3 regions of the Peribacillus sp. FSL R5-0717 genome follow, and region 3 is predicted to be linked to each of the others. Evidence: riboswitches for the same ligand, from Rfam matches in the RefSeq annotation. Region 3 holds a riboswitch; each other region holds the start of a gene.
What was found. Region 3 has a riboswitch for cobalamin ahead of NYE65_RS12105 (ABC transporter substrate-binding protein). Riboswitches for the same ligand answer to the same signal wherever they lie in the genome.

Region 1: it holds a riboswitch for cobalamin, as region 3 does, so the genes downstream of both, NYE65_RS17750 (ribonucleoside-diphosphate reductase subunit alpha) here and NYE65_RS12105 (ABC transporter substrate-binding protein) in region 3, are expected to answer to the same signal.
Region 2: it holds a riboswitch for cobalamin, as region 3 does, so the genes downstream of both, metE (5-methyltetrahydropteroyltriglutamate--homocysteine S-methyltransferase) here and NYE65_RS12105 (ABC transporter substrate-binding protein) in region 3, are expected to answer to the same signal.

What each region holds. Positions count from the first base shown of each region.
Region 1 is NZ_JBBOOF010000001.1:3,672,130-3,682,926, forward strand. It holds gene NYE65_RS17700 (response regulator transcription factor) at 1-79, shown strand, start outside; gene NYE65_RS17705 (HAMP domain-containing sensor histidine kinase) at 69-1,499, shown strand; gene spx (transcriptional regulator Spx) at 1,554-1,949, opposite strand; gene modB (molybdate ABC transporter permease subunit) at 2,197-2,850, shown strand; gene NYE65_RS17720 (GNAT family N-acetyltransferase) at 2,812-3,291, opposite strand; gene NYE65_RS17725 (hypothetical protein) at 3,408-3,899, shown strand; gene NYE65_RS17730 (cold-shock protein) at 4,097-4,294, shown strand; gene NYE65_RS17735 (hypothetical protein) at 4,336-4,503, opposite strand; gene NYE65_RS17740 (flavodoxin domain-containing protein) at 4,622-5,041, opposite strand; gene NYE65_RS17745 (ribonucleotide-diphosphate reductase subunit beta) at 5,031-6,083, opposite strand; gene NYE65_RS17750 (ribonucleoside-diphosphate reductase subunit alpha) at 6,129-8,426, opposite strand; cobalamin riboswitch at 8,565-8,745, opposite strand; gene NYE65_RS17755 (manganese-dependent inorganic pyrophosphatase) at 9,038-9,967, shown strand; gene NYE65_RS17760 (hypothetical protein) at 10,067-10,213, opposite strand; gene NYE65_RS17765 (SulP family inorganic anion transporter) at 10,299-10,797, opposite strand, start outside.
Region 2 is NZ_JBBOOF010000001.1:3,397,165-3,407,961, reverse strand. It holds gene NYE65_RS16440 (nucleotidyltransferase-like protein) at 1-727, opposite strand, end outside; gene NYE65_RS16435 (YgzB family protein) at 902-1,255, shown strand; gene perR (peroxide-responsive transcriptional repressor PerR) at 1,352-1,795, opposite strand; gene NYE65_RS16425 (D-2-hydroxyacid dehydrogenase) at 1,951-2,676, opposite strand; gene NYE65_RS16420 (hypothetical protein) at 2,637-2,894, opposite strand; gene NYE65_RS16415 (aminopeptidase) at 3,042-4,151, opposite strand; gene bcp (thioredoxin-dependent thiol peroxidase) at 4,163-4,633, opposite strand; gene NYE65_RS16405 (potassium channel family protein) at 4,696-5,115, opposite strand; cobalamin riboswitch at 5,352-5,543, shown strand; gene metE (5-methyltetrahydropteroyltriglutamate--homocysteine S-methyltransferase) at 5,693-8,002, shown strand; gene NYE65_RS16395 (acyl-CoA thioesterase) at 7,995-8,471, shown strand; gene NYE65_RS16390 (ABC transporter permease) at 8,512-9,297, opposite strand; gene NYE65_RS16385 (ABC transporter permease) at 9,302-10,093, opposite strand; gene NYE65_RS16380 (ABC transporter ATP-binding protein) at 10,142-10,797, opposite strand, start outside.
Region 3 is NZ_JBBOOF010000001.1:2,479,108-2,489,904, reverse strand. It holds gene NYE65_RS12145 (DEAD/DEAH box helicase) at 1-34, shown strand, start outside; gene NYE65_RS12140 (phosphotransferase) at 49-963, shown strand; gene NYE65_RS12135 (class I SAM-dependent methyltransferase) at 997-2,184, shown strand; gene NYE65_RS12130 (ABC-F family ATP-binding cassette domain-containing protein) at 2,290-3,840, opposite strand; gene NYE65_RS12125 (DNA topoisomerase III) at 4,057-6,249, shown strand; gene NYE65_RS12120 (hypothetical protein) at 6,304-6,468, opposite strand; tRNA gene NYE65_RS12115 (tRNA-Arg) at 6,948-7,021, opposite strand; gene NYE65_RS12110 (polysaccharide deacetylase family protein) at 7,250-8,098, shown strand; cobalamin riboswitch at 8,185-8,359, shown strand; gene NYE65_RS12105 (ABC transporter substrate-binding protein) at 8,532-9,506, shown strand; gene NYE65_RS12100 (FecCD family ABC transporter permease) at 9,469-10,524, shown strand; partial or broken gene NYE65_RS27240 (heme ABC transporter ATP-binding protein) at 10,530-10,797, shown strand, end outside.

The DNA.
Region 1 (10,797 bases), 1.2 Mb from region 3:
AGATGCATGGCCGGTAACTGAGGGGGAAATAAAAACATTGCGTGGATTGGGGTATCAATTGAGTGTCTATGAAAACTAAAAAAAGAACCACTTTACAACGCTATTGGACAAAGAGATACGTATTGACCTTGATTTCCGGTTTGATATTATTGTCTGTTTTTTCCTTATGGTGGATGGAAAAAACGGCTTTGGAGTATAGGCTCAGCCTTCTTAAATACTTAGCTGATGAAACAGCCGATCGCGCTATTAAGGAAAATGGCCAGATTGTCGTTGGCCCGATCCTTTCGGAAATTGTTGAGGAACGGGAGAAAATCCTCCATCTTAATCAACAGCCAATCATCTATATCGTCGATCCCGATGCCACCATCATATATACGATGCCACAGTTGTATATCGATCCGGATGAAAATAAACTCCCGGACGTCATCATGAAAAATAAGGAGTTAGTCCAGAAGGTCAAGATTTCCGATAACAAAGTATATGTCGTCAAATCCCCCATTACGTTCAATGATGAGACGAGAGGTTGGGTGGTCATTGCCCAGGAAGAAGGGGCATTGAAGGAAATCAACCAAGATCATGGCTTGTTGGCGATCATGATTGGAGGACTTCTGATTCTGGGTACGGGAGTCATTTATTTTCTTTCCAGGCAGATTTCACGCCCCATCCAAGACGTAGCTAACGCCGCTGTCCAGGTTCGTGAAGGCAACTATGATATCCATTTCAAAGAGGAAGAGGAAATCAAGGAAGAAGAAATTTATGAACTGATAGAATCATTTAAGGAAATGACCAATCGATTGAAGGTCATGGAGAAGTTGCGGGCGGAATTGCTCGCGGGCGTAACCCATGATTTGAAAACGCCAGTCACTTCCATTAGCGGACTGATACAAGCGGTTAAGGATGATGTCGTCAAGGGAGAGCAAAGTAAGGAATTCCTCGATATTTCCTTAAAGGAAACTCAGCGTTTACAAGGTATGATAGAGGATTTACTCAATTATAATGCCATATCGGCAGGCGCTTTTAAAATCCAGGTGCAAAAAGAGAATATCAATATATTCATCAAGGAAATCGCCTATCGCTGGCAGGTGACCCAAGATAATGATCAAGCGTTCGCTTTGGAGATAAAAGTTCCTGATGAACCGGTCTTTGGTCAAATTGATTCATTGCGGATGCAGCAAATCGTCATTAACCTTTTGAATAATGCCAGACATGCACTTGACGGCAAAGGGAAAATAGCGATTCATCTTTATGAAAAGGATGAAGAACGAATCTGCATTGATGTTCTGGACAGCGGGAGGGGGATTCCGAAACATGAACAGCTATATGTGTTCGAACCATTTTATCGAGGCGAAAACAAAAAGCTGAAGGTACGTGGGCTAGGTTTGGGACTGCCATTCAGTAAGATGCTCGCAAAAGCGCAAAAGGGAGATCTTGTGCTTAAGGATAGCGATGAACAAGGCACCACCTTCACGATTATCATAGAGAAAGCGGATAAGATATAATAAGAGGTTGTCCGATTTAATGGACAACCTCTTATTATGCAGAATGTTAACTGATTAAGCTAATTGGCTGATTGCCCGCCATAATTGTACATGACGGACCTTCCTTGGAAGGAAGCGTCCCATTTCTTCTTCGTTATAGCCCGCATGCAAGTTCTTATGGTCGAAAATGATTGGCCGGCGAAGTAAATCCGGGTTATCTTGAATAAGCTTGCAAAGATCATTAAGTGGTATATTATTTATATCGATATTCAGGCTTTTGAATTTTTTGGAACGGGTTGAGATGATTTCATCTGTCCCGCCTTCCGTTTTACGTAAAATTTCTTTTATTTCTTCTATAGAAAGAGGTTGGGAATATAGGTTACGTTCATTAAAGGAAATTTCGTTCTTCTTAAGCCAAGCTTTTGCTTTACGACATGCTAAACTGCTTGGGGTAGTATAAATTGTTACCATTAAAATCGACTCCTTCAAAGTTTTCAAGTTTATTGGAATGAAAATATTTTTATATTTGTGATACTCTTACTTTAACGTTCCTTTGTGTCAGCAAGATGTCAAGAAAAATAAACTTAAATGTTATTTTAAAAAGAAAGGGAGAAAATGAAATGGAATCTGCCTTTAATGAAAAAGAAACGGTTTGGGTAATGAAACCGAATAAGGACCTGCATATGCCGATATTTAATAGTGGTGTGAGAGAAGTATCATGACAGGGGATTTTTGGTCACCAGTCAGGCTATCGATACAAGTAGCGGGACTATCGGGTATCCTTGTTTTCATTTTAGGAATTTTCCTGGCGCGAATGATGGCTAAAAAGCAATTCAGGGGAAGAGTCCTGCTGGAAACAGCGTTATTATTGCCGCTTGTTTTGCCGCCGTCCGTCGTTGGGTTTTTATTGATCGTGATTTTTGGCAAGAATGGACTGCCGGGACAATTCATTGAAATGGTTTTTGACCAGCCCCTGATGTTCACGTGGTGGGCTGCGGTCATTGCATCTACCGTGGTAGCTTTTCCGCTAATGTACCAATCCGCTAAAACGGGCTTTGAAGGTATAGATGAAGAAATTGAAAATGCAGCAAGGGTTGACGGGGCCGGGGAGTGGAGGTTATTCCTGTTTGTAAGCCTCCCATTGGCGGTCAAATCGATCGTCACAGGTGCCATCTTAAGTTCAGCGCGTGCGTTGGGGGAATTCGGGGCCACACTCATGTTTGCCGGTAACATTCCCGGACAGACACAAACCATACCGACCGCGATTTATATCGCCATGGACTCCGGGAATATGACATTGGCCTGGCTATGGGTTGCCGTAATCATTGTCATTTCATTCATTATGCTTTTTATCGTGACATACATAAAATGAATGCTGTTTTTCGTATATGCTTATGAATAAGCGAGGTGCCGCTTCTACGTCCTCTTTATGGGTGAATCCGTTTTTTTCGTAAAGGTTTCGTGCGGGAAGGTTCATTTTACCGGTCGAAACGGATATCTTTTCCCAGTCGACGTGTAATTGGAGAGCATGCAACAATGCGTCCGCAATACCCTGCCGAAAATAATCAGGATGGACGACCATTCGGCAAATCAGCAATTGGCCATTCTCTTTTGTATAAGATATGGCACCAGCTAAGGCATCACCCTTTAAATAGCATAAAAACGTTTCATGGCAATGTATGAATTGTTCATATGTTTCCAATAGAGGAGGTATATCGGCAAAACCGATCATTTCTGCTTCCACCTTATAGGATTCTTTCTGCAGTTTAAATAGCTGCTGGCCATAGTCTGATTCCAGGTCCCGAATTCTCATGATCAAATCCTATCACTCCTTTTCATTACATTATAATGGAAGAGGGGGATTATTGTTTCTAATCAGTCTGTGTTATAATCGACAAACAATATGAACTAATGAAATGAGGAAGAAATTTGTTAACATTTGAAGAAAAATTGAGCATTATTGAAACTTTTCCGGAATTACAGCGAAAAGACGTTTCATTGGGACGTGTGAACTTCCATTATCCAGATAGCGTCCAGGAGAAAAAGATCGTCGTTCAGCACTTGCATCCCAATGGAAATGGGTTCGTTTACGCAGGGCAAATGAGAAAAAAAGACACTGACCGTAAAGGGTTTATCAATATACGTGACTATAATGAAGCCGAATTAAAAGAATTGATCCAAAGAAGCGTGGATTACCTATCTGAACCTCCGGCTGAAATTGAAGAAGAGGAAAACGAGTTCGCTAGGTTGGAAGGGGCATGGATTGGCCCTGAAAAGCAAGAGCTTACACTTCAAAAGGAAGACCTGCTTTGGAATGTTTATTCAGGGTCGAATCTTGAGGAATGTTTCGAAAGTCCGGTTGAGGCGGAGCGCTACTTATTGGACGAAGGCTTCCGACAAAGCAAGAAGAGGAATATGTAGAATTTTAGGATAATTTGTCGGTTGATTTACGGCGATAATCTTGTTTTTTTAGGATTTTCCATGATATAATATGAGTAATTATTTTTGTTCGGAAAAGTTTGATAGAAGGATTTACTGTAATAGGATTCCTCTTGAAACATTATCCAGAACCAAAAATAGTAATAAAATGGATTTTTCCAAACACAGGAGGAACTATCATGGTACAAGGTAAAGTAAAATGGTTTAACGCAGAAAAAGGTTTCGGTTTCATCGAAGTTGAAGGCCAAGACGATGTATTCGTACATTTCTCAGCTATCCAAGGTGAAGGCTTCAAAACGCTTGAAGAAGGCCAAGAAGTTTCTTTCGAAATCGAGCAAGGCGCTCGTGGACCACAAGCTGCTAACGTTCAAAAATAATTGAACGCATATAAAAAAAAGACTCCGATTTTGGAGTCTTTTTATTTTTCCTTTTTTTCGGCGATTTCCTTTAATGCTTTGTCCAATTTTTCTTCGATCCGTTTAGTACGATTAAAATGCCCTGACAGGAAAAACACGATGAATATAACGAATGCGACAAGCACTAGCATAAAAAGGATAGGAAGGAACTGGGTTATATTCTCAGTCATTGGATATCATCTCCTTTTTTCTCCATTATACTTCATGCTTACCGTTGCTATGATTGAGGGAGCCAAGTTTTAAAAAAAACACTGAAAGGGGATATGCGAAAACGCAATCCCCTTTCAGTCAGTTCTGGAATAGCGAAGCGAACTTTTGAAGTCTGTGCAGGTCTGATTCTTGATACATCTGTTCTATCTTCAATGTCACCAATAACTGGCTCTTGGCAAATAACATATCCCGGAAATGATCGACCGCCCCACAAAAATGATTATAATTGGTTTCGCCAGTGCCGAAGACTCCCGTTTTCAGGCGAGCAATAGGCAACTGTTCCAGTTCTTTATAAAAGGCTGCTGATTTAGCGGGAAGCTCCCCATTGCCCCATGTATAGGTGCCGACGATCAAGGCATCGTAATCCGGCAATGTACGTAAATCGAATTCATTCATTCGATATAAGAAAGCCTCAGGTAAAAGGGCAGCGAGGGCTTCGGCAAGCGCTTTTGTATTGCCGCCGGCAGAATGATAGACAATGGCGATTTTACAGCTCATCGAACCCATTGCTGGCATTTACTTGACTGTATGTCCTTGACTTCTGTTCGAAGAAATCGGTTTTGGTAAGGCCGATGGATTCATCATCGAACGTTTTGATCCATGGCATCGGGTTCTCGCCATACTCTTTATACAAATTTTCAAGGCCTAGCATACGTAACCGTTTGTTGGCGATATATTCGATGTACTCATTGAATTCTTCCAAATCGAGATCGGCTTTCGTTTGGATATCTTCGAGCATATATTCAGACCATTCCTTTTCGAGTTCGACTGCTTTTTCAATCGTTGTATAGATGAACTTCGTGTTTTCTTCATTATTTAACTCAGGATATTCATACATCAAGATTTGAACGAGCATGCCAATGAAATCGAAATGGACCATTTCATCGCGATGAATATAGGATATCATCGTAGCTGAACCGGTCATTAGATTTTGGCGTCCTAGATTATAATAAAAGGCGAAAGCCAAATAGAAATAAATCCCTTCAAGGTTCGTTGAATGGATCAGTGCCTCGAATAAATGCTGAGGGCTGGGATCGTCCACGAACGTTTGATAAGCATCAACGATCGGTTGGTTACGCTTAATCACTTCAGGATGTTCTTTGATGCGGTCGAAAAGCTGTTTTTGCTTGCCTACCGGAATCAAGGAAGCAAGGATATAGGAATAAGACTCATTATGGATCGATTCCTGCTGGGCCATGTTGGCCAGGATAGCTTTTGCCGCCGGATCTTTTATGTACCGAAGGATCTCTACTAAAGTTGGCGTTTGAAGACTGTCCATTCCAGCAATCATCGTAAGGATATCGAGAAAAGCGTCCTGGATATCTTCATCCAATTCGCCCCACTGCTTTTTATCCTGAATCATGTTCACGCTCGAAGGCTTCCAAAAGTTATTGATGAGCTGTGTATAGGTATCATAGAATTTTTCATACTGTATATCGTTCCAAAGGAGGAAGCCTGAAGCTTCTCCTTTGAAAACACCGGTTGCCTTTGTTGGATGCGTCGGTTCGAGCATCCGAATTTTTTTTATATGATTGGTCATTCGTGAAAACTCCTTTAAGAATAGATTACTGGGTCATGATTGACGTTAACTTGAACAGCTTTCGCAGGCATTGTCATATTCGGAAGACGTCGAACGAACATAATACGTTGATTTCAACCCGCTTTCCCATGCCGTTAAATGGATATCCAAAAGGACCTTCGCTTTGATTGTATTGTGTACATACAGATTAAAGCTGATTGCTTGGTCAATATGGCGTTGGCGGGCTGCATTTTGCCTGATGCTTTCCAGTTGATCCAAATTGAATCGCGTCTTTTTATAATATTCATACGTATTTGGCGTCAAGCCTGGTGCGGTCACCTTGAATTTGAAGTTTTTCTTTTCTTCGTAAAATTCAATTTCATACAAAGGATCGATTCCATCCGTGGAATTACCGATTTTGGCTGTCGATGAATTGGGGGCAATCGCCATTAAATAGCCATTACGGGTTCCGTGCTCCTGCACGTCTGCTTTTAAATCCAGCCATTTTTGATCTGTATAGTCACGCAGTTCGAAATAGTCCCCTGTATGCCAATCAGAACCTTCAAAGTATGGGTAAGATCCTTTTTCCTTGGCCAGTTCGTTGGATGCCTTGATAGTTAAGTAAGCGATCTTTTCGTATAAAGCATCTGCAAAGCGAACAGCCTCATCGGATTCCCAATAAATATTCTGTGTGGCAAGTAAATGATGCCATCCAAACGTTCCTAAACCAATTGCCCGGTACCGTTTGTTCGAGATGGATGCTTGTTTGACAGGAAGATTATTCACATCAATGACATTGTCCAGCATACGGATCTGAATGGGAATCAATCTTTCCAGAACATCGCTGCCCACCGCTCGGGGCAAGTTAATGGATGAAAGGTTGCAGACAACGAAATCGCCGCTTTTACGAACCACAACAACATCTCCATCTTCTGTTTCATATTCATCCGTGATCGTCGAAGGGCTTAGGTTTTGGGCAATCTCCGTGCAAAGGTTAGAACAATAAATCATACCTTTATGTTTATTCGGATTCTTCCGATTCACTTCATCGCGGTAGAACATATACGGTACGCCTTCTTCTAATTGAGAAATCATGATGCTTTTCATGATGTCCATCGCATTGATTTTTTCAAAGCTATAGTTTGGAAGCGTGCCATTTTCTGCGGCCTCGACAGCAAGTGCATAATGATTCCTGAAGCTTCCTTCGCCTTTCTTTTCGTCATAAAGATCTTCAAGTGAAAATCCAAGGGTTTGCTTAACGGTATGCGGATCGAAAAGATACCATTCTTTTCTGTCGCGTACAGCCTCCATGAATAAATCCGGTATGCATACACCTGTAAAAATATCATGTGCTTTTAATCTGTCATCCCCGTTTTGAGTCTTCAAATCGAGGAAGCTCATGATATCTTTATGCCAGGCATCCAAGTAAATCGCGATGGCACCTTTACGTTGCCCCAATTGATCGACACTTACAGCTGTCTGGTTGAATAGTCGAATCCAGGGCGTCGTGCCGGAACTGTTTCCAGAGAAACCGCGGATATCGGAACCAAGCGAGCGAACCTTACCGACGTAAAGACCGACACCGCCGCCGAATTTAGATACTTTTGCCGCATCGTAGTTTGATAGGTAAATTCCGTCGATGGAATCTTCAATTGCGTCGATAAAGCAGGAGCTTAACTGTCCATGTGTTTTACCTGCATTGGAGAGTGTAGGAGTCGCAACGGTCATATAAAGGTTGGACATGGCCCAGTATGCTTCTTTTATCAGTTGCAGGCGGTGCTCCGTTTTTTCCATTCGCATGATTTCCATCGCGATGATCATGAAACGTTCTTGCGGCAGTTCGAAGACCTTGTCCTTTTTTGGGCGGGCCAGATAACGGTCATTCAATAAGTAGATGCCTATGTAAGAGAATAATTTATCTTTTTCCGGGTCGATCACCGATCCCAATTCCTCAATTTCCGCTTTTGTATATGAAGATAGCAGTTCTGGTTTATAAATGGGATAACGCTGACCTTCCGATAGCTGGGATAGTTCTGTGATCAGCTCATAGAACGGGCCATAACTCTTGCCTTCATAACCTCGATTGGCTTGTGCATCCCTATACATTGTATTCAACAGTTCTGCTGCAGCAACGAAAGTCCAATCCGGGGCATCGATATCCACGCCTTCAAGAGCGAGCTGAATCAGTTTTTTTGATGCCTGTTCTTCGGTTGAGTCACTTTTGCGATCAAGCCATTTTGTAAAACGCTTTTTGAACTTTTCCATATCGAGACGGCCTTCGAATTCCTTCGATAACATCTCAAGCTGGATGGATTTCGCTTCTGTGTCATTTTCACTTATGGTAGAGTTATATGTTTGAGTCATTAATAATCCTCCTTGTTAACTTCCGCTAAAATAAAAAAACCGCCCAAAGAATTGAGCGGATCAAACGATAGAATAAATGAGGCATGAAAAAATAGCCGTTATACTATCGTTTCATCATCTCAATCCCCGAAGAATAAGAAACGTGAAAAATTCAAGGCAGGTCTCCTGACTCATGATCATCCTACTTTGAGTCCTTCCCGTATAGAGAGCTATACAGTGGTTTTCTCATTTCGTCACATTTACAGTTGCGGGGACAGTTCCGGGTTTACACCGGATTCCCTTTTCAGCCATCACTGGCACCTTGGATTATAAAAATTCTATATATAGTTATTGGAATTGTTTATGTAATCAATATCTAGTATTTCTGCTTATATTATCGTAAGCCATATACGATGATAATTCAACTAATATATTTGAAAAAAACCAACCCTTATCTATTGACAAAGTGATGGAAGAGGGTGGGGGAATGAAAGATTTTATGGGGGAATGGATAAATCAAGCGCTGATTTTACGGGATTTTGTGTTAAAATAAAGTGTCTAGTAAAGGTGGCTCTCCGTTATTGCACTGAGGGGATTCGCGGAAAAATATTTATGAAAAAGGGGATAAAATCTTGGAAAAAGTATTAGTTTTTGGACATAAAAACCCGGATACAGACACAATCTGTTCAGCAATCGCTTATGCAGATCTTAAAAAACAGCTAGGTATCAACGCTGAACCAGTTCGTCTGGGTGAAGTGAATGGTGAAACTCAATATGCATTGGACCAATTCAAATTCGATGCTCCCCGTCTTGTGGAAAAAGTTGCAGGGGAAGCTGATGGCGTAATCCTGGTCGATCATAACGAACGCCAGCAAAGTGCTGAAGATATTGACCAAGTCCGTGTGTTGGAAGTTATCGACCATCACCGTATCGCTAACTTTGAAACAAGCGATCCATTATATTACCGTGCAGAACCAGTTGGCTGTACGGCAACCATCTTAAATAAAATTTATAAAGAAAACGGCATTGAAGTCCCTAAAGCAATCGCAGGTCTTATGCTGTCTGCCATCATTTCCGATTCTTTATTGTTCAAATCCCCGACTTGCACGGAGCAGGACGTTGCAGCAGCAATGGAACTGGCTGCCATTGCAGGAGTCGACGCTGAAAAATATGGCTTGGAAATGTTGAAAGCGGGAGCTGACTTAAGCGACAAAACGATTGCCCAGCTCATCACTCTTGATGCCAAGGAATTCTCCATGGGAATGGCTAAAGTGGAAATAGCACAGGTCAATGCCGTTGATCCGAACGAAGTCCTTGCTAAGCAAGCAGAATTGGAAGCAGCGATTGAAGCGGTCATCGCAGTGAAGGAATTGGACTTGTTCCTATTCGTCGTAACGGATATCCTGACTAATGATTCCGTTGCCTTGGCTCTTGGTAAAGCGGCATATGCGGTTGAAAAGGCATATGACGTTTCATTAAACAATAACATCGCCGTCTTGGAAGGCGTTGTATCGCGTAAAAAACAAATCGTGCCGGTCTTAACCGACGTATTCAGCAAATAATACAGGAAAAGGGTTGCTCGTTAAAAACTTGGGCACCCTTTTTCTGTACATTCAAAAAAAGACTCAACCATCCCATTAAGGGTGTTTGAGTCTTTTTTCTTAATTTAAAGATTCCTTTTCTTTTTCATAGGCGATGACAATCAATTCTTTATTGGCTTCCTCGCCAAGTTTGCTTTCAAAGCTTTTCAGTTCCTTCAATAAATCCGGTGACAGATTTGCTGCCGTATAATCCTGCTCGGGTGTCATGCTTTTCGCTCCTTTCAAAAGGAAATGATTCATGTTATCTATTTTGTCGGTTTGAAAAGTTTCTATTCAGCAGAATTTTACTTCTTTAAGATATTTTACTTTCTGAGGTGGCGAGTTTTTCAAGCAATGTAGAACTTTCTTCATCGAGTCCTTGGACTTGGACAGGTATTCCCAAGAGCTGATATTTAAGAATAACCGTATCGACAGCACCGACTGCTGAAGCATCCCAGATCTTGGAATGGGAGAAGTCGATGATGATTGCATCGGCTTTTTCCTTGAAGTCGAACTTTGAAACAAAGTCCTGGACAGAAGCGAAAAATATTTGTCCGCTGATACGATAAGTGATTTTCTTAGCCTGGATGTCTGCCGTTTTCTCTACTGCCACTTTAGAAATTTTAGCCGAGAAGAAAATCATGCTTAAAAGCACTCCGGCAAATACGCCTTTTGATAAGTCATGTGTATAAAGGACAATGAGGACCGTCACGATCATCACGGTTGCATCCGACTTAGGAGCTCTAGTGAGCCTCTTTAGGGAAGACCAGTCAAATGTCCCGATTGAAACCATGATCATGACTGCGACAAGT
Region 2 (10,797 bases), 920 kb from region 3:
TAAGCTCTGCAATCGTCCACGGATCTTCTTTCATTCCCATTATTTCGACCAAATGCTGTGAACCTGCATTCGTCCTCGAATATATAAGAAATTCGCTCGCAAGGAATAAAAGCTCCAATCTTTTTTCGAGCGTTTCCTCACTGCTGATCAATTCTTTATACAGCTTGTAAATTTCAGGTTCCATATGCTTCACTTGGTTCCAGACAGTAACCTCCGGATAAAAGCCCTGTTCTATTATCTCCAAACGTGCCAAATGATGCAGGGAATGAACGATATGATTGTATGCCTCAAGATGATGGCCTTTTTCAAAGAAGCTTTTCCCATCCATGTACCTGCGAATTAACTTCGCGAACTCCATCCCCATCTTTAACTTCCTTCCATAGAAGGGGAACTCCCGGATTTCGGTTTTCAAACGGTCCAGATATTCGTTCCGGTCAAAAAGGACCTTCCCGTTATATATCCAGTCAACCACTTTGCGGTTCGTGCCTAATAGGAGCCATTCTTTTAATTGGTCTTCCTTTACGATATGCAGGGCCGCCTTTTTATCCTGGTATGTGTAGTGTTTTAAAAACACGGCCTCTTCTGCTTCGTCTGCAATTACAAAAAGGATGTAGTCAAACGTATCGGTAATCGGGCTATTATCATCTCTTTTTTCTACTAACAAGATTCCAAGTGTAGATTTTAAACTTGCTCGCTCTTGATAAATCGGGCGAAGGATATCTTCCATCATAAATTCCTCCAAAACCTTTTTTTTAGATTTTCGACAATACTCTTCAAATTCCTGCTTAGTTCCCTTACCCCAAACCATTTCAATTCAAAAGTAATATGTATCCTTTATTTCTTTTTTGTTCCATCCATTGTTTATGTTATAGTTAAAGTTATATTTTAGGAGGGACAATCCATGGCTAAATATTCTAGCAAAATCAATAAAATACGCACTTTTGCTTTGAGTTTGATTTTCATTGGCTTTATCGTAATGTACCTTGGGCTTTTCTTCAAAACACACCCTGTTGTCATGACGATTTTCATGGGGCTGGGCCTTTTATTCATAATCGCAAGCACAGGGGTTTATTTCTGGATTGGAATGCTTTCTACAAAATCGATCCAGGTTGTCTGCCCTAACTGCAGCAAACCTACAAAAATACTAGGACGCGTAGATATTTGCATGCATTGTGAAGAACCATTGACACTTGACAAAAAGTTGGAAGGCGAAGAATTCAATGAAAAATATAACCGGAAAAGCCTGCATGATTAAGTCGATTAGCTGAATTCCCTTTCAAGAAGGCTTTAACAATTGTATCATTTCTTCATAAACATGAAAAAAAGTTCCAACCAAGTGGAGGAACTTTTTTTAATGCGATTCTTTTTTCGCACAATCCATACAGTCGCCGTAGATTTCCATCCGATGGTGACTAACATTGAAACCAGTGACTTGTGCTGCGAAATGCTCGACTTCATCCAATGCAGGATAATCGAAGTCCACAATTTTACCGCAAGTTTGGCAAATTACATGATAATGATTCGTCGTCACAAAATCAAACCTTGCCGAAGAATCCCCATACGTAAGTTCTTTTACCAAACCTACCTCACGGAACACACGCAGGTTGTTATAAACCGTTGCCACACTCATATTCGGAAACTTGCCTTCCAGCGCTTTATATATATCATCAGCGGTAGGGTGGGACATGCAGCTTATCAAATACTCAAGTATCGCATGGCGTTGAGGAGTTATTCTTACACCGGTATCTTTTAAGGAATCCAACGCTTCTTTTAACTGAACTTCAGACACCGTCATCCACCTCTTTTTCTCATTAAGTATGCATTCTTAAATTGTAATGTTTATAAATAGTGTACCTTTTATCCGTTGAATTTGTCAATAATTCAATGGCTTAACCATTCTTTTTTAGTTTATTCATGAAGACTTGATTCTTTCCCATTTTTGCATTGAACTTAGTATCCCCTAGATAAGTCGATTACGTTGGTGAAGTCTTTTCCAGCTTTCAGGTATTCACGCATATTTTTTTCGAATATAGCAAAGGTCCTTGGTAAATATTCTCCGCTTTTACTTGAAAGATGCGGTGTGACTGTAACATTCTCCATCCTCCAAAACGGATGCCCTTTTCCTAAAGGCTCCGGATCAAATACATCCAAGATGGCATGAGACAATTCCCCGGCATCCAGGGCTTCGATCAGCACTTCATCTTTAATCAAGTCGCCGCGGCCAATATTCACGAATACTGCAGATTCTTTCATGGCTTTGAAGTGTTCTTTTTGCAGAAGGCCCTTCGTTTCATCCGTACTTGGCAGGACGGATACTATATAATCGGCTCCCGGTATGGCTTCCAATAAATGATCCAGGTCATACACGTGATCAATGGATTCCACCGGTTTCCCGCTCCGGTTCACTCCTATCGTCTTCATCCCAAAGGCTTTCCCAAGACGAGCCACTTCCCCTCCTATTGCTCCTACACCCAATACGAGCATGGTCTTGCAATTTAATTCCCCTACTTCAATCTTTCTATCCCACAATTCTTCTTTTTCATTCTTCATAAGCAGCTTCAATTTCTTTTCATATTGCAAAAGCATCCCTATCGTATACTCGGCCATCGGGATTTTATGTATGCCTCTTGCGTTGGTCACCATAATGCCTCGTTCCTCGATGGCTTTAAATGGCATAGTTCCATCCCTGCACTCATGACCATGATCCATTTCAAGTTCGCTGCTTTCTCAATGATTTCTTCAGTTAAATCTTCACCATATGTAATTAAGATTTCCGCTTCACGAAGCGGCCCACCTTTCCATTCTTTTTGATAAATGAAGTTCAAATCAGGAAAAGCTTTCATCATTTTCATTTGGATACCTTCATTCGGAATGACAGTCGAAAGTATTAACATGTTTATCTCCCCCTTTTATTAACATAAAAAAACACGGGCTCTATGTGTCCCGCGCAACTTTCTCTGAGGAGGTATTCCCTTAATAAAGCATATTCGGGTGTCCCCTTTTTGAGTTGGACAAAAGCCTCATCCTTATTAAAAAAGGCTTTATTTTAAAGAATTTGGGTTTAATGCTTGTAATTCCGGCAAAACAAAAAAGCCATCCCTTCTGATCAGGACGTCGTCGAAATAGATGTCACCGCCCCCAAATTCCGGACGCTGGATCAAGACCATATCCCAATGTATCGATGACCGGTTTCCATTATCCGCTTCATCATAGGCAAGCCCAAGAGCCAAGTGCAGGCTCCCGCTTATTTTCTCATCGAACAAAATATCGTCCATAGGTTCCAATATGTATGGATTGATTCCAATAGCGAACTCCCCTATAAACCGGGACCCTTCATCAATATTCAGAATTTGGTTCATTTCAAGATCACGATTGGAAGTCGCTTTAATGATTTTCCCCTTTTTCAAGTTTAATTCTATATCACTAAAGGTAATTCCTTCATAGGTTGTGGGTGTGTTGAAGGATATCCTTCCATTGAGACTATCTTTTATGGGTGCCGTAAATACTTCCCCATCCGGTAAATTCTTTTTTCCGGCACATATGACGGCCGGCATGCCTTTGATGGAAAAGGTCAAATCTGTCCTTGGTGAAACGATCCTGACTTTGTCAGTACGTTGCATCAAATGTTTTAACGGCTTCAAAGCCGCCTCCATTTTCCCGTAATCCATCGTGCATACGTTCAAAAGAAAGTCTTCGTATCTATTGAAGGTCATGCCGGCTTTTTGCGCTGATGCCTTGGTGGGATAATTAAGTAAGACCCAACGTCGGTTGTTTACATAAAAAAGTGTAGGGGAATTCATGGCCTCCCCTTGAAGACGGTGCCTCTCGATGGGAACATCAGTCATTTCCGCATTGTTTTCTTCCCCAGTGATGATGATGACCGCATCGATATCCGTATATTTCTTCAAGGCCCATTGTGAAGCTGTGTCAAGCTGCTCCTTCACATTCCCTAGTAACAGGTGGCGGCTTATCTCATCGTCCTCGAGTTCCACATATGGATAAGCACCCACTCTGTATATTTCATCAATCAACTCTTTTAATAATGGTTTCGTGTTGATATGCCCCCGTATGAGGATTCTCTCTTTAGGCTGTAATTGTATCGAATGATGAACCAGCCTGGCTGCAAGCTTCGTTATCCTCTCATCCTTCATCTGCCTATCCCTTATTTTTCGAATTCGCGAAGAGTTTCAAGCGCTTCTTCGACATGGCCTTTAACCTTTACTTTACGCCATTCTTTGACTACATTTCCAGCCTTATCAATCAGGAAAGTTGAACGTTCAATGCCCATATACTCCTTGCCGAAGTTCTTTTTCAATTGCCAAACATCAAATGATTCAGCCGCTTCATGATTTTCGTCAGCCAGCAGCAGAAAAGGCAATCCATGTTTTTCGATGAATTTTTCATGACGTGCCGCTGGATCTGGGCTGATACCAAGGATGACCGCGTTCAATTCCTCGAATTGCTCATTATGGTCCCGGAAATCACAGGCCTCCGTCGTGCAACCTGGCGTCATGTCTTTTGGGTAAAAATATAATACAATGTTTTTCCCCTTAAAATCCGATAGGGAAACCATTTCACCATTGTTTGCAGGGAGTTTGAAATCAGGTGCTTTTTCGCCAATTTTAACAGTCATATTGAACCCTCCATTTCTTTCATTATGGTAAGAGTACCCAATAATCGAAAGAAACACAACTTTCATTTATCCTTCCTATCTTTCTGCTCCAGATCGATCACCGTACGAATCACGAACGCTGCCGGCAGTGTATACCCAATGAAGGCCTGAATGGTAGCTATCATCCTTCCCATGCCAATCGGGGCTATATCTCCATACCCTACAGAAAACATCGTCATCGCACTAAAATAAAAAGAAGTCTTCAATTGCTCATAGAAAGTCCCATCCAACCGATTGCCCATATCAAGAATCACCGAATGATTCTGAAGCTCGTATAATAAATATATCAGTGCAAATCCAACTAATATCGTCGCATATAAATTGCCAAGCCACAGCATATCTTCAAGAGAAAATTTCTTTCCTCTCGACTCAACAAGAAATAACGTACGAATGCTCATCACCATGCAAAAAATGATCCCTGCAATCAAGATGTAGAAAGTCATCCCCCACGCCCCATTTCAAAACGCCACTTCCTCTATACATACTCCCTGTCCAAACAATATATTCTTTTTAGGAATCAGCCTTATCACCGACAAACGCATTAAACGGAAACTTTCCCTAATCCTTTTTCCATGTTGACCCTTTTGGTCGGATATGTTAAGATTGTCTAAATTTTTATAATAGTTTTTATTTTATAAATCTTTGACCTGCAAACAGTTAACAAGGCAGGTTTTACAAAATTTCATATGTGGAAATAGGTTCCTAATTTTCATTAGGATTAAAAGGGAAGTCCGGTGTAATTCCGGCACGGTCCCGCCACTGTAATGGGAATGTTAGCGTCTTTCGATATGCCACTGATCAACGGATCGGGAAGGCCAGCCGCTAATGATATTCCCTAAGTCAGGAGACCTGCCTATTTCGACAACACTGTTTTAACCTACGGGAGATAGGGAGGTGTTAGGGACCTTATAATTGTAAGGGGCATTTTGCATGCAACTTTATTATTTTAAGCATTTCTAACTTTCTTTTTTGACGGTTAGGAATGCTTTTTTTATTGTTCGATCAATTGAATGTAGGAGGATGGGAATTTTGAAGAGCAGCAGTTTGGGTTACCCTCGAATCGGGGAAGATCGTGAATGGAAACGTACATTGGAAGCATACTGGTCAGGTAAAATCGATAAAGCGGAATTTACGGCACAACTAAAGGCCATCCGTATAGGCAACTTACAAAAACAGAAGCAACGGGGCATTGATATCATCCCTGTAAACGACTTCACTTTCTATGATCAAATGCTCGATATGTCCGTCATGTTCGGTCTTGTTCCTGAACGTTATTCAGCTTATGAAGGCGGAAGTGTCCCCCTTTCCGTTTATTATTCAATGGCCCGGGGAAACAATGATGAAATCGCTTCAGAAATGACGAAATGGTTCAATACGAACTATCACTATATTGTCCCTGAATTAAAACTGGCGCAGCTTACTTTAACAGAAAATAAACCACTTACAGCATATCGGGAAGCCAAGGAAAAGCTAGGGATTGAAACGAAGCCCGTGTTGATCGGACCTTATACTTTCATCTCCCTTTCAAAAGGCTTCAATAAAGAAGAAATCCCTGGCATCATCCTGAGCCTGCTTCCCCTATACACGCAAATCCTGCGGGAGTTGGAGCAAGAAGGCGTGAAGTGGGTACAAATGGACGAGCCTTCCCTTGTTTCATCCATTTCCAAGGATGATATGCAAACCGTTACTTACCTCTATGAAAAACTGAATGAAGCAGCACCAAACCTGAACATCATGCTACAAACATACTTTGATGCGGTGGAACATTACCAAGAAGTCATCGAATTACAAGTCCAAGGGATCGGTCTTGATTTTGTACATGATAAAGGGAGGAATTTAAGTAACCTTGAGGCATTCGGTTTCCCGAAGGACAAAGTACTTGCAGCGGGTGTGATTGACGGAAAAAACATTTGGCTATCTGATTTATCCAAAAAAATCGAATTGATCGAGACACTTAAGAAACAGGTAGCCGAGGACCAAATCTGGCTACAACCCTCTTGTTCCCTGCTTCATGTCCCGGTGACCGTTCGTAATGAAACCGCCCTTTCAAAAGAAGTGAAAGAGGCACTTGCTTTCGCTGATGAGAAACTTGAGGAAATCACACTTTTGGTCAAAGGGAATAATCAAGGCATTGAAGCAATCGCCGAAAAAGTCGATGCCAATAAATTTACGATTCAAACGTTAGCCAATTCGAATATCCGAAAACACGGGTCTGTACAATCCAATGTCGAAAAGGTTAAAAACAGGACCGCCGGCCGTCAGCTTCCATTTAAAGACCGTTACCAAAAACAACAGGAATTTTTCAAATTGCCTTTTCTCCCTTCGACTACGATCGGAAGCTTTCCGCAGACATCTGAAGTTAAACAAGCACGCGGGAAATTCAATAGAGGAGAATGGACAGCCAAGCAATATGAAACATTCGTTAACGAAGAAATCGGCAGGTGGATCGAAATCCAAGAAGAAATCGGTTTAGATGTTCTCGTTCATGGGGAATTCGAACGGACTGATATGGTTGAATACTTCGGTCATAAATTAGGTGGATTCATCTTTTTAGAAAAGGGTTGGGTACAATCCTATGGATCCCGCTGCGTGAAACCGCCAGTCATCTTCGGCGACATCCATTTCATCGAACCGATGACAGTCAGGGAAAGTGTATACGCACAATCACTGACGAAGAAGACGGTGAAGGGAATGCTGACAGGTCCTGTTACGATTTTGAACTGGTCTTTCGTCCGTGATGATATTTCCAGGGAGAATGTTTGCTATCAGCTGGCGCTCGCTTTAGAAAAAGAAGTCATTGCCTTGGAATCTGCTGGAATTAAAATGATTCAGGTTGATGAGCCTGCACTTAGAGAGGGTCTGCCATTGAAAAAAAGCGATCGCGACGAGTATTTGAACTGGGCAGTGAATTCATTCTTGATATCCACATCAAGCGTGGAGGATACAACCCAAATTCACACGCATATGTGCTATTGCGACTTCAACAGTTTCATGGATGTCATCTCCTCCCTCGATGCCGATGTAATTTCCATCGAAACATCCCGCAGTCATGGGGAGCTCGCTTCCGCATTCGAGGAAAAAACATATGAAAAAGGCATTGGCCTGGGGGTGTATGATATTCACAGCCCGCGTGTGCCGGCAGTGGAAGAAATGGTCGATATGATTGAACGGGGCATCAAGGTATTGGATAAAGACCAGTTTTGGATCAATCCCGACTGCGGCCTGAAAACAAGGGGTATCCCGGAAACCGTCGCTTCCCTGAAAAACATGGTCGAAGCAGCAAAAGTCGTCCGTAAAAACCTTTTAGTAAACCAGCAGGCAAATGATTGAAAAGAACGTTGCCCATCCAACACAGCAGTCACGGACTTTTTTAACCGACCTTGTTTTTCCACCGGATACAAATCATCATAATACCATCTTTGGCGGAAAAGTAATGGCCTATGTCGATAAAATAGCTTGCATTTCCGCTATGCGACATTGTCGAAAACCCGTTGTGACTGCTTCAAGCGACTCTTTTGATTTTTTGGCCCCCATCAAAACAGGGGACGCGATCAACCTTGAAGCTTATGTCACCTGTACTCATCGCACATCAATGGAGGTATTCGTGAAAGTGGAGCGAGAGAACCTATTAACAGGTGAAAAACAGCTTACGGCACGCGCTTTTTTAACGATGCTTGCCATTGATGAAGACGGTAAGCCGACAAACGTACCTCAGGTCATTCCGGAAACGGAAGAGGAAAAACAGCAATATGTTCAAGCCCAAGCAAGATATATCGAAAGAAAGAAAAAACGGAACTAAACAAAAACCCCTTCAACATGAATCTGTTGAAGGGGTTCTTTCAGTTCCCTGCCCCGCGGTATCTCTTCACTCCCTGATTCCATATGAAAATGGATATCACGAAAAAGGCAACCCCAATTACAGGTGTGGCAAATGCATATGCATACCATTCTTCTTTTCTTAGGAAATAAGATGCCGGATAGACACCGACAAACGCGAATGGCAGCACCCATGTAAGGACAAAACGGATGACCTTATTATAAATATCTACAGGATAGCGCCCGTAGTTCCCGATATTGTACATCATTGGCATGATGGATGTTTTCGCATCCGACCAGAACCCAATGCTTGCTATCGCAACGAATATGGCTGCATAGGCAAGTGCCCCGCCTATTGCAAAAACGATGAAAAGAATCGGGTCATACCACGCAAGCTGCAAATCCAATGAAATCGCCGAATAGAATATGATGATCAAACCGGTTACAACACCAAATAACGCTTCAAGCTCGATTCTTTCTAAAATGACTTGAAAAAGGCTATGTATCGGTCTTGTTAATATCCGGTCCATTTCACCTTTGACGATATAGCGGTCATTAAAATCCCAAATGTTGAAAAAGGCAGAAAAAAGGGCGAATGGAATAAGGAAAAACCCATAAATGAATATGATTTCTTCACGGCTCCAGCCGCTTAAAAATTGGGTATGCCCGAAAACGACCAATATAAATACCAGATTCACGACCTGATTCAGCAGATCTGATAGGATTTCCATGAAGAAATCCGCTCTATATTGCAATCTTGTTTTCATATACTGACTCACATATTGAAAAAACATCGATACATAAAACATCCCGTCAACCTCCTTGAATAATCAGCTGTTTTTTTGCGACTATCCATAAAAGCTGAATCGGTATTATGAGAATGATGCACCAAATTAACTGCTGTAAAAGCGCCATGCCAATTTCGCCTGAACTGTACCCATTCGTAAAAATCATGCTTGGTACATAGCTGATCCCTTGAAAGGGTAAATATTTCATCACTTCCTGCGCCCATATCGGGTAGAAACTGATTGGCAGCAGCAGACCGGAAAATAAATCAATGATAACCCTTTTAGCGCGGATCAATCCGGCATTATTATATAAGAAAAAGGTAGTGATTCCCGTCAATAAGTTAATTTGTGTATTGATGATGAAGCTGAACAGCAAGGAAATGCCGAAGATCCCCCACACAGCCGGATCGCGCGGCAATTCAATAGGAAAAATGAAAGCAACCAGCAGCATCCCCGGAATCGAGAAGAAGAAGAAACGGAATATCCCTTCCCCAAGTCCTTGCATCGTTTTCATGCCTAAATAGTTATAAGGCCGGATCATTTCAATGGCGACCTTTCCGTCTTTAATTTCAGTGGCGATTTCGCGGTCAATATTATTGAAATAAAAAGCGCGCGCCATCCATGCAACTGCAACATAGGTTGTCATCTGCATACCTGAAAGTCCTTCGATGGAGCTTTTTTCTCCATATATCGCATTCCATAAGAAATAATAAGCACCGATATTAATGCTATAAATTAAAATGCCGGTATAATAATCCGTTCGATACGCAAGCATCATCAAAAAACGCATGCGGATCATGGCAAGATACTTCCCCATGGCCCTCCCCCTTCTTGATAGACACGTTGTTTCTTAATGATAAGAGAGTCACACAGTGCCTTCTTCGTAAATGTTGCGAACAATTTCTTCAATGGACGTTTCATGAATTTTGATGTCTTTTATTTTAAAATGAGATACGACAGCCGAAACAAGCTGTGAAATATGATCACTTTCTTCTTTCAACAAGGCAATATAAGTTTGATTTTTTTCATCATGAACCCAGTTAGCGGTAAATGGGAGCGCTAATGATTGCAATTCCTTCAATGCGATCGGCTCGATGAATTGAAAATGGATCTGTTTTTCCTCTGCCCAGTTATCTTTTAAACTCTGCAATTCCCCATCATAGATGATCTGTCCTTCATCAAGCATGATTACACGCTCACATAATGCTTCAATGTCCCCTAAATCATGGGTGGTCAAAAGGATTGTCGTATTATATTTCTCATTGATTTCTTTCAGGAACTCACGAATCTTCATTTTCACGAGCACATCAAGTCCAATCGTCGGCTCATCCAGGAACAGCAAAGGCGGATTATGGATCAAGGCTGCCGCAAGCTCGCAGCGCATTCGCTGACCAAGCGAAAGTTTACGCACTGGTTTGTCCAGCAAAGGACCGATATCAAGCGTCTTGATGACATGTTCCATATGATCGTTATATTGTTCATCCGTTACCTTATAGACCTTTTTTAACAGCCGGAACGATT
Region 3 (10,797 bases):
TGGCAGCAGCCCCAATAGAGGGAGAAACCGGTAAAAGGGGGAGACGGAGTGAACAAGCCTTGGTTGGCAGAATATCCAGTTTCTCTGGATCTGGCAGGGAAATTGATCATGCTGCAGTTTCCGGAAATTGAGTTGAAAGAAATCAAGCAACTTGGAGAGGGTTTCGATAACACGGTCATACAAATCAATGGGCAATTTGTATTCCGTTTTCCCCGCCGCCCTATTGCAGTTACGTTGATTCAAGTGGAAAATCAGCTTTTGCCTTCTATTGCAGGAACTTTTCCGCTTGCTATCCCTGAACCAATCTTTTTTGGGAAACCAAGCACTTTGTATCCTTATCCTTTTACCGGTTATAAAATGGTGAAGGGACACTTGCCTGTAGAAGGAACAAAAGAAAATAAGGTCGAATCCGCAAAAAGATTTGCCCGCTTTTTGAAGGTACTTCACAGTTTCCCTGTCGAAAAGGCTATGCGTTTAGGTGTGCAGCCTGATGGGATGATGAGGCTTGATGTACCCTATCGAAAGAAATCACTTATGGAAAATGTCTCGAATCTAATAAAGCTAGGATACTTTGAACAGGCGCATGCAGTTAAGGATTTTGTTGAAGCCTTAGGTGAAGGTGAATTGGATGTTCAGCATCCGATTTCGCTCGTTCACGGAGACATCCATATCCGGAATGTTTTACTTGATGACGAAGGCGTTCTCGCAGGTGTCATTGATTGGGGAGATGTCCATATCGGGAATCCAGCCATTGATTTCTCCTTTTTATACAGTTATTTCCCAAAAGAGGTGCGCAGTGCTTTTTTCGAAATCTATGGTGAAATCGAAAAGGAAACAGAGAGCCTAGCACGGTTCAGAGCCATATATATGCTTGTTACATTACTCGTTTATGGCATAGATCGCCACGATGAAGAGCTGATTGCCATTACGAGTACCGGTTTGAAATTTGCTATAGAAGAATAATTGTCATGCTCTTTTGATGTTTAGGAGGTACATATGAAGGCAAGTTATTATCATACAATCATTTTAATGGCGAACATATTGGATCAAGCTAATATTCCCTACCAATATACAGGTCGATCTGCGCTTTTCGTACAAGGAGTGGATATCGATGAATATAAGAAAATCAGCATGGATGTACAATGGGATGTCTTTAATGAGGCTTTGGATCTTTTTTCCGAATACGCGCCAACAAAGCCTGAAAGAAGTCCTGAGACTGCATTCTTTCTAATGGATGTCGAGGGGATTTCTGTCACTGTTCGCTGCCGGTTTAACACGACCATTAAAACGGACCCTTATCGTTTATCCATAAAGATGGGGGATATGGAGGTTTGGTGCAGGTCGTTATACAGCTATTTATACGAAGAAGAAATGAGAAAGTTCAGTGCCGAGATTCATGCTTACTTATCAGCCGAGCAGAAGGGGTTCACAGCGGAAAATGAACAAGCCTGGAACCAGAATAATTATTTAGCGCTTGTCAATCGTTATGGAAATCCCGTTGAATTGGCATCAAAAATCAAACAAAACCCAAAATGGAGACTTCACCCTTTTTATAAATATATGGGGGAAGTATCCGGCAAAAAAATCACACATTTGATGGGATCGAACGGTGTGAAGGCAGTTGCACTGGCCATATTGGGAGCAGAAGTGAAAGTTGTTGATTTTTCCAAGGAAAACGCAATGTTTGCAAATGAGCTGGCAAGTGGCGCCAATGTCTCCATCGAGTATATCGTTTCGGATGTCCTTTCGCTATCATCCGGGCATGAATCAGGGAATCAGGATTTGGTTTTAATGGAGCTCGGTGTACTTCATTACTTAATAGATCTGCAGCCGTTATTTGAAAAAATTAAAAAGATGCTGAAACCTGGAGGCCGATTCGTACTGCATGAATTTCATCCAATTTCAACAAAGCTCATTACTTCAAATGGTAAAAAACATAAAATAACAGGCAACTATTTCGCCCCGGCAATCGAAAACAATGAGGTCGCTTTTTCGAAGCATATGCCGGATGAGGAAAAAGGGAGCCTTTCAAGAGTTGTACAGCGTAAATGGACAATCGGGGAACTTATAACGTCAATTGGTCAATCAGGGCTCGTTATTAAAGTGCTCGAGGAAGAACCGAATCATAAAATCCATGATATCGGGCTTCCGAAAACATATACCTTGGTGGCGGAACGAGTTTAAGCTGCGTGATGAGGGAATGAAAGCTGACTGAAGGAGCGTTTTCAGTCAGCTTTTTATTTATTCCACAATAAAGGGGATGCCGCTTCTGCAGCATCCCCGAAATAATTAATTTTGGGCCGACCATTCCTCTACATCCCATACTTTGGTTACCCAATCTTCATAGAAATCAGGTTCATGGCATACAAGGACAATCGTTCCTTTATACTCTTTCAATGCACGTTTCAGTTCTTCTTTTGCAACGACATCCAAATGGTTTGTCGGTTCATCGAATAACAGCCAATTGCTTTCGGTAAGCATGAGTTTACAAAGGCGCACTTTTGCTTGTTCCCCACCGCTTAAATGGCTCATCGGACGTGTAATGTGCTCGTTTTTCAAACCGACACGGGCAAGAATCGCACGTACCTGCGGTTGGTCCAGATGAGGAAATGCATTCCATACTTCATCGATCGGCGTCGTATCGCCTGCTTTCACTTCTTGTTCAAAATACGAAGAAAAAAGGAAATCGCCAAGTGATCTTTTACCGCCTAGAGGATCGATTTTACCTAAAATCGTTTTTAATAGAGTGGATTTACCAACTCCGTTACAGCCGACCACGGCAATTTTTTCTCCCCGCTCGATGGTCATGGACAACTTCGGAAGCAGTGGGCGGTCATATCCGATTTCCAGATCTTCACCTTCAAAGACATAACGGCTGCTCGCACGTGACTCTTTAAAGTCAAAGGTAGGTTTCATTGCAGTTTCCGGACGGTCGATGCGTTCCATGCGATTCAATTGCTTTTGACGGCTCTTTGCCCGTCCGGTCGTTGAATAGCGTGCTTTATTCTTTGCAATGAAATCTTCCTGCTTTTTAATGAATTCGCGCTGTTTTTCATAGGCGTTAATATGTTGGTTTTTATTCAATTCAGCCAGCTCAAGGAATTTTTCATAAGTTGCCGTGTAACGGGTCAGTTTAGAAAATTCAAGATGGAAGATGACGTCGACGACGCCGTTCATGAACTCGGTATCATGCGAAATTAATAAGAATGCATTAGGATATTCCTTTAAGTAGCTGCTCAGCCAGCGGATATGCTCCACATCCAAGTAGTTCGTCGGTTCATCTAGGAGCAGTACTTCAGGCTGTTCCAAAAGTAGCTTGGCTAGTAAAACCTTTGTCCGTTGTCCGCCGCTCAGGGCAGAGACATCACGGTCCAAACCGATTGCATCCAACCCTAAACCGCGTGCCGCTTCTTCAATTTTAATATCCAGATTGTAAAAGCCGCCGGCTTCCAGCTTGTCCTGGATTTCACCCATTTGTTCCAAGAGTTCTTCAAGTTCCTCCGGAGTGGCCGTACCCATTTTCTCTGTAACTTCATTCAGTGCTTTTTCCTGCTCGAATAAAGGTAAGTATGCATCCCGTAAGACGTCGCGAATCGATTTACCTTTTGAAAGTATCGTATGTTGATCAAGATAGCCATATTCGACACCAGGTGTCCATTCGACCCGGCCATCATCATGGATGAGTTGCCCTGTAATGATATTCATCATCGTTGATTTCCCGACACCATTTGCCCCGACCAGACCAACATGTTCGCCGGCCATCAGGCGGAATGATACATCCTTGAATAAGGTGCGGTCGCCAAAGCTGTGTGCTAATTTATCTATAGAAAGTAAGCTCATTTTATATTGAACCTCCCAATTAATTTGAAAAAATCCCTACGTTTCATCATACTAAAATCTGCACGGGAATGCTATCTAATCTATTAATTTACATATATGTGGGTACGGGGAATCCTTAAAGTGAACCAACCGATCCAATGCCATGGTGCATTATCGCCCTGTCATAAATTATATGAGATAATAGAGGAACCAGTTTAAAAGCGAAAGGATGTTAATATGAGTAAAACAGTCGTTCTGGCCGAGAAACCCTCGGTCGGCAGAGATATAGCGAAAGTGTTGAATTGCGGGAAAAAGGGGAATGGCTTTTTTGAAGGCGATCAGTATATCGTCACTTGGGCACTGGGTCATTTGGTTACCCATGCAGATCCGGAATCTTATGATGAAAAATATAAAACGTGGCGCCTTGAGGACCTGCCCATGTTGCCGCCTACTTTGAAATTGGTCGTGATCAAGCAATCAGGCAAACAGTTTCAATCGGTTAAAACACAATTGAATCGCAATGATGTTAAGGATGTCATCATTGCAACGGATGCAGGCCGTGAAGGGGAACTTGTTGCACGCTGGATCCTCGAAAAAGCGAATGTGAAGAAGCCGGTCAAGCGGCTTTGGATTTCCTCTGTAACGGATAAAGCGATCAAAGATGGATTTAAAAATCTGAAAGATGGCAAGGAGTATGAAAACCTATTTGCCTCTGCTGTAGCAAGGGCGGAAGCGGACTGGATCGTTGGGATGAACGCGACGCGTGCCCTAACGACCAAGCATAATGCCCAATTATCCTGCGGGAGGGTCCAAACGCCGACACTTGCGATGATTGCAAAAAAAGAAGAGGAAATAAAACAGTTCCAGCCTAAGAAATATTATGGCGTTTCGGCTATTGCAGAACCCAATTTGCGCCTCGTCTGGCAAGATGCCCAATCAAAAGATATCCGCACTTTTGATAAAAACAAGGTAGAAAAGGTTCTTGCAGCCGTTAAGGGGAAAAGTGCAGAAGTGGTTGAAGTGAACAAGGCACATAAGAAAAGTTTTTCCCCTTCTTTATATGATTTAACAGAACTTCAACGGGACGCCAATAAGAAATTCGGCTATTCGGCGAAGGAGACGTTATCGATCATGCAGCGCTTATATGAAAGCCATAAGGTCTTGACTTATCCAAGGACGGATTCACGCTTTTTATCAACGGATTTGGTTGATACGCTAAAAGAAAGATTGCAGGCTGTAAGCATTAAACCATATGCCCAGTATGCATCGAGGATCCTGCGCAGCCCGATTAAAACAAATAAATCGTTCGTGGACGATAGCAAGGTTTCTGATCACCATGCAATCATCCCCACTGAGCAAACGCCGCTGCCGGGAAAACTGAGCGACAAAGAATCGAAAATCTATGATTTGGTCGTTAAAAGGTTCCTTGCTGTATTGATGCCGCCTTTTGAATATGAACAAACGACCATCACCGCAAAAATGGGGCAGGAGATGTTCATGGCAAAAGGGAAGGTCATCCTGAAGTCAGGTTGGAAGGAAGTTTATGATCACCAATTCGATGAGGAAGAAGCTAAAGATGGCCTTGCGGAGCAACTGCTTCCGAACGTTCAAAAAGGTGACAGATTAACCATTTCGACTGTGAAACAAACAGAGGGTGACACGAAACCGCCGGAACCATTCAATGAGGGGTCGCTTCTTTCGGCAATGGAGAATCCCGCTCGTTTCATGGCAGGGGAAAGCAAAGAGCTCATCAAGACTCTTGGTGAAACTGGCGGGATTGGAACTGTTGCAACACGTGCGGATGTCATTGAAAAACTGTTCAATAGCTTCCTGATCGAGAAGAGAGGAAAGGGCCTTCATGTCACCTCGAAAGGAAAACAACTTCTTCAATTGGCACCTGAAGATTTGCGTTCTCCAGCTTTGACAGCTCAATGGGAGCGAAAGTTAACTGCGATAGCAAAAGGAAAGCTGCCAAAACAGGCTTTCATCGGCGATATGCGCTCCTACGCCAAAAATATCGTCCATGAAATCAAAAATAGTGACCAAAAATTCAAGCATGATAACGTGTCAGGAACGAAATGTCCTGATTGCGGCAAGCTGATGCTGGAAGTGAATAGTAAAAAGGGAAAAATGCTTGTCTGTCAAGATCGTGATTGCGGCCACAAAAAAAGTGTTTCACGTGTAACAAATGCCAGATGCCCGCAATGTCATAAAAAGATGGAAATGCGCGGTCAAGGAGAAGCACAGACATTCACCTGTAAGTGCGGTTTTCACGAAAAACTATCTTCTTACAATAAACGAAGAGGTCAAAATAAAAATCAAAAAGTATCCAAAAATGAAGTATCCAATTATATGAAAAAGCAAAATAAAGAAGAGCCGATCAATACTGCATTGGCAGATGCCTTGGCGAAACTGAAATTAGATAAATAAAAGAAAAAGGATGGAGCAATCGCTCCATCCTTTTTCGGTATATTCCTGCTACGACTAAATTTCATTCAGTACGGTGCCATGTAATTCATATTCAAGTGTTTTGTCAGTGTGTGTGTGTTTATCCGAGTCTACTCGTATGAGCGTACTGAATGGTTTTTGATCACCCGGACTGAAAATTGCTTCATCATTCTCTGGATTCCATAGGCTGTAAATACTCATGATCGTATCTTCCTCCTTTGGATGAGAAGACTAGTAATTCCCATGCTTGATTATCATCCAACTCTTCAATTGACTCTAACGCTGATCACCGGGACTAAACACCGCTGCGTCATTCTCTTTGTTCCATTGGCTTCTGATTGTACTAATCATGCACTATCATCTCCTTTGGTGAGAATGTCTTACAGTATTTGTATACCCGGATGGGACAGGTTAAAACATATATTATAAAAAAACATGATTATATCCAGAAATCAGTATTTGTATATATCGACGTGATAAATAAGAATTTTTTTAGTTTCAAACAGTTGTATGGTTGTTCGCCAATATTTCCAACCTTTATGCATAGTTTGCAATCAGATTTTAAATCTATATGGCTTGATGTAATAATTGAGACCTGCGTTTCCCATCAAAAAATCAACAGAAAAAAACCCTGCTACAACACGGAGAAACCGCATTATAACAGGGCTTATAAACTTTAGCGTCCCAGATAGGAATCGAACCTACGACCTACAGCTTAGGAGGCTGTCGCTCTATCCTGCTGAGCTACTGGGACATATATTAAAGTCGACGACTTATTTATTATATTTCTTATAGGCAAACTTTTCAAGCTAATAGCACATACTTATGAAAAAAAATCCTCATAAATGCTTAGCGTGTCGCTAAGCTTTCATTTTTCCTCTTTTTTCATTAAATGGAATACTTTATTGTTCATTGGTTTTCTGGTACTATTATACTATAAAAAATCAGGAGAATGATAGTGAAAAAATATAGAGTGTTAAGAATGGCGGCATTGCTGGGGGTTTTGATTTTACCTGGATGCACACAATGGATTTTAGAGGGGATAGGCACAAAGACGGCTGCACCGGTTGCGGAAGATGACATTGAAGTGGCCGAAGCGGCTGAGAATGGGACCGGGCAGGATACGGAGGGGCAAATCGATACGGGAGACTGGTTAAAGGCCGAGTCCCCGGTCCAGCTTCCGATCTTGATGTATCACAGCATTTCTGAAGGGAATGGCCTTCTGGTTCCAAGGGAGGAATTCCGATCACAGATGGCTTGGCTTCGGGAGAATGGTTACTATACATTATCCCCTGAAGAAGCATTCCTCGTTTTAACCGTGAATCGGATGCCAAGTGAGAAGTGCGTCTGGATTACTTTTGATGATGGCTATACAGATAACTACACGGAGGCATTCCCGATATTAAAAGAAAATGATATGAAAGCAACTGTCTTCATGATTGGGAAGTCCATTGATAAAGGTCATCACCTGACTGAAAATCAAATGTTGGAGATGAGCAGGGATGGGATTTCAATTGAAAGCCATACCATCAGCCATTTGGAGCTGAACCGCATGACGGCAGAGCAGCAAGAAGCCGAAATGGTTCAGTCGAAGGTGCTGTTCGACCATATCCTCGACCAGGACACGACAGTGCTTTCCTATCCGGTTGGCCGGTATAACGAAGAGAGTCTCAGGCTGTCAGAAGAAGCTGGATATAAGATGGCAGTCACTACCGAACCTGGGGGAGCTTCAAGCGACCAAGGGATGCATGCTCTGCATCGAGTTCGGATTTCACCAGGGTTATCGATCAATGGGTTTGCGTCGCTGATTGAAAATGCTTCAAAGCATTGAAGGTGGAAGGGGCATTTCGCACTTGTTCAGAAAAATCATATAATAATCGATTCTTACATGGTGTATAATGAAGGCAGTGAAAATTATATACATATGAACGATTTGGTGTCTTAATGACTTAAAAGGGAAGTTGGTGAAATGCCAACGCGGTCCCGCCACTGTATATGGGAGCTGACGGCTGTGTACCACTGTATGAGATATGGGAAGGTGCCGTTGACGATGACCATGAGCCAGGAGACCTGCCAGAATTCGTACACCTGTAACCTACGCGGATGGGAAGGTGTGTGGCAGACCCTAAGAAAGAGTCCGTATTGATATTGTTGCCATGCAAGCATCTTCCGTTTAACGGGAGATGCTTTTTGTTTTTGGGGTATCTTCCAGTATTGGTTTTCTCTGTTGGATATAAAGAAATTAAATAAAAAGATTGTGGGGAATGAAAATGAAGAAGATTTTTGGTCTGATACTGTTGATGTTACTTACTGCAGGCATGATGGTAGGCTGCGGTGCTGCTGATGAAGGAAAAGAAAAAGAAAAAGAGCAAACGAATCATGCACAACACGAAGCTTTCCCGGTTACGATTAAAGATGCAAGTGGGGAAAAAGTTACGATAGAAAAAGAACCGAAGAAAATCGTTTCGTTGATACCAAGTAATACGGAAGTGGTCTTTGCACTTGGTTTGGGTAAAAAGGTCGTTGGTGTTTCCGACAATGATAATTACCCGGAGGAAACGAAAGAAATTGAAAAAGTAGGCGGAATGGAAATGAACACGGAGCTGATTGTCTCCATGAAGCCTGACCTTGTTCTTGCGCATGCATCAAGTGCCCATAATTCAAATGAGGGTTTACAGCAGCTTAAGGATGCCGGAATAGATGTACTCGTAGTCAACGATGCACAAAGCTTTGACCAAGTCTATGAATCTATTGAAATGATTGGAAAGGCAACGGGAGAACATGATAAGGCAAATGAAATCGTTGCGGATATGAAAACGAAGCTCAAAGATATCCAGGAAAAAGCCAAATCCGTAAAGAAAGAGGATAGGAAGACCGTTTTAGTGGAAGTTTCGCCTTCACCGGAAATATACACACCTGGGAAAAATACTTTCATGAATGAGATGCTTACTATTATTTCAGCGGATAATGCCGCTGCTGATTTGGACGGTTGGGCAAAAATTGATGAAGAGTCGATGATTGCTGCAAATCCTGATGTCATCATTACAACGTATGGTTATTATACGAAAGATGCAGTAAGTGAAGTGACGGCCCGAAAAGGATGGCAAGACGTAAATGCTGTTAAGGATGGCCAAGTCTTTGATGTCCATTCTGACTTGGTGACCCGTTCCGGTCCACGCTTAATAGAGGGAGTAGAGGAACTTGCCAAAGCAGTCTATCCGAACCAATTTGACAACTAAATGGGCGTTTGCTTATTTGATTGCGTTTTTCATTTTGTTATTCGCAATGACGATAGGCATTTCCTTTGGTTCGGTGCCAGTACCGATTCCCGTACTTATGCAAATAATCGGCAAGGAGATTTTCCACTTGCCGATTTCTGCCGATCCGGATGTGATGCTTACGAATATCGTGATGAACATCCGCTTGCCGCGGGTGCTGCTCGCTGGTTTGGTTGGGGCATCACTTGCGATTGCGGGTGCGGCTTTTCAGGGACTGCTCCGGAACCCGCTCGCTGATCCTTACACATTAGGTATTTCATCAGGAGCATCGGTCGGAGCCGTATTGACGATATTTTTGAATATATCACTGCCATTCATCGGTTTATATACCCTTCCGGCATTGAGTATCTTATGTTCAGTGCTCACGATGCTCTGCGTACTGACTTTTGCAAAAAAAATGGATCGATCGATGAAAGTGGAAACGATCATTTTAACGGGAATCATTTTCAGCTCGTTTTTAAGTGCCTTCATTTCATTGATGATTGCGCTGACGGGTGACGAATTAAGACAAATCATCGGCTGGCTGATGGGAAGCGTCTCAATGCGCGGATGGAATTATATCGTAATCATTTTGCCGTTTTTTATCATTGGTTCGTTGACCTTGATCATGAATACAAGTGAATTGAATGCGATGACTTTCGGGGAAGACCGGGCAAAACACTTAGGTGTGAATGTCAAGCGGCGGAAAATGTGGATCTTGATAGCCGGTTCGACATTGACAGGGGCAGCCGTTGCCGTTTCAGGGGCGATTGGCTTTGTAGGATTGGTCATTCCTCATTTTGTTCGAAAGATTTGGGGACCTGACCATAAACATTTGCTTCCGTTGTCATTGCTGATAGGAGGCGGATTCTTGATATTGGCCGATTTTGTAGCACGAACGATCATTGCCCCATCGGAACTGCCGATCGGGGTGATCACCTCACTTATCGGGGCACCTGCATTTGCGCTGATTTTATTAAAGAGACGGAGAGAAGGGTAAAACGGATGCTTGAAGTAAAAGGGTTAACAGGTGGATATCACAACAAAGCTGTTTTGGACTCTGTCTCTTTTGATGTACATAAGGGGGAATTATTCGGGATTCTTGGTCCTAATGGCAGCGGGAAAACGACGCTTTTAAGTATGCTTAGCGGGGTGCTTGATTATAAAGGCGGAAGCGTACGGATAAGCGGCAGGGATTTGAAGGATTATTCGTCAAAGCAACTTGCACAGGTCATTGCCGTGCTCCCTCAACATTCCTCATTAGCTTTCTCCT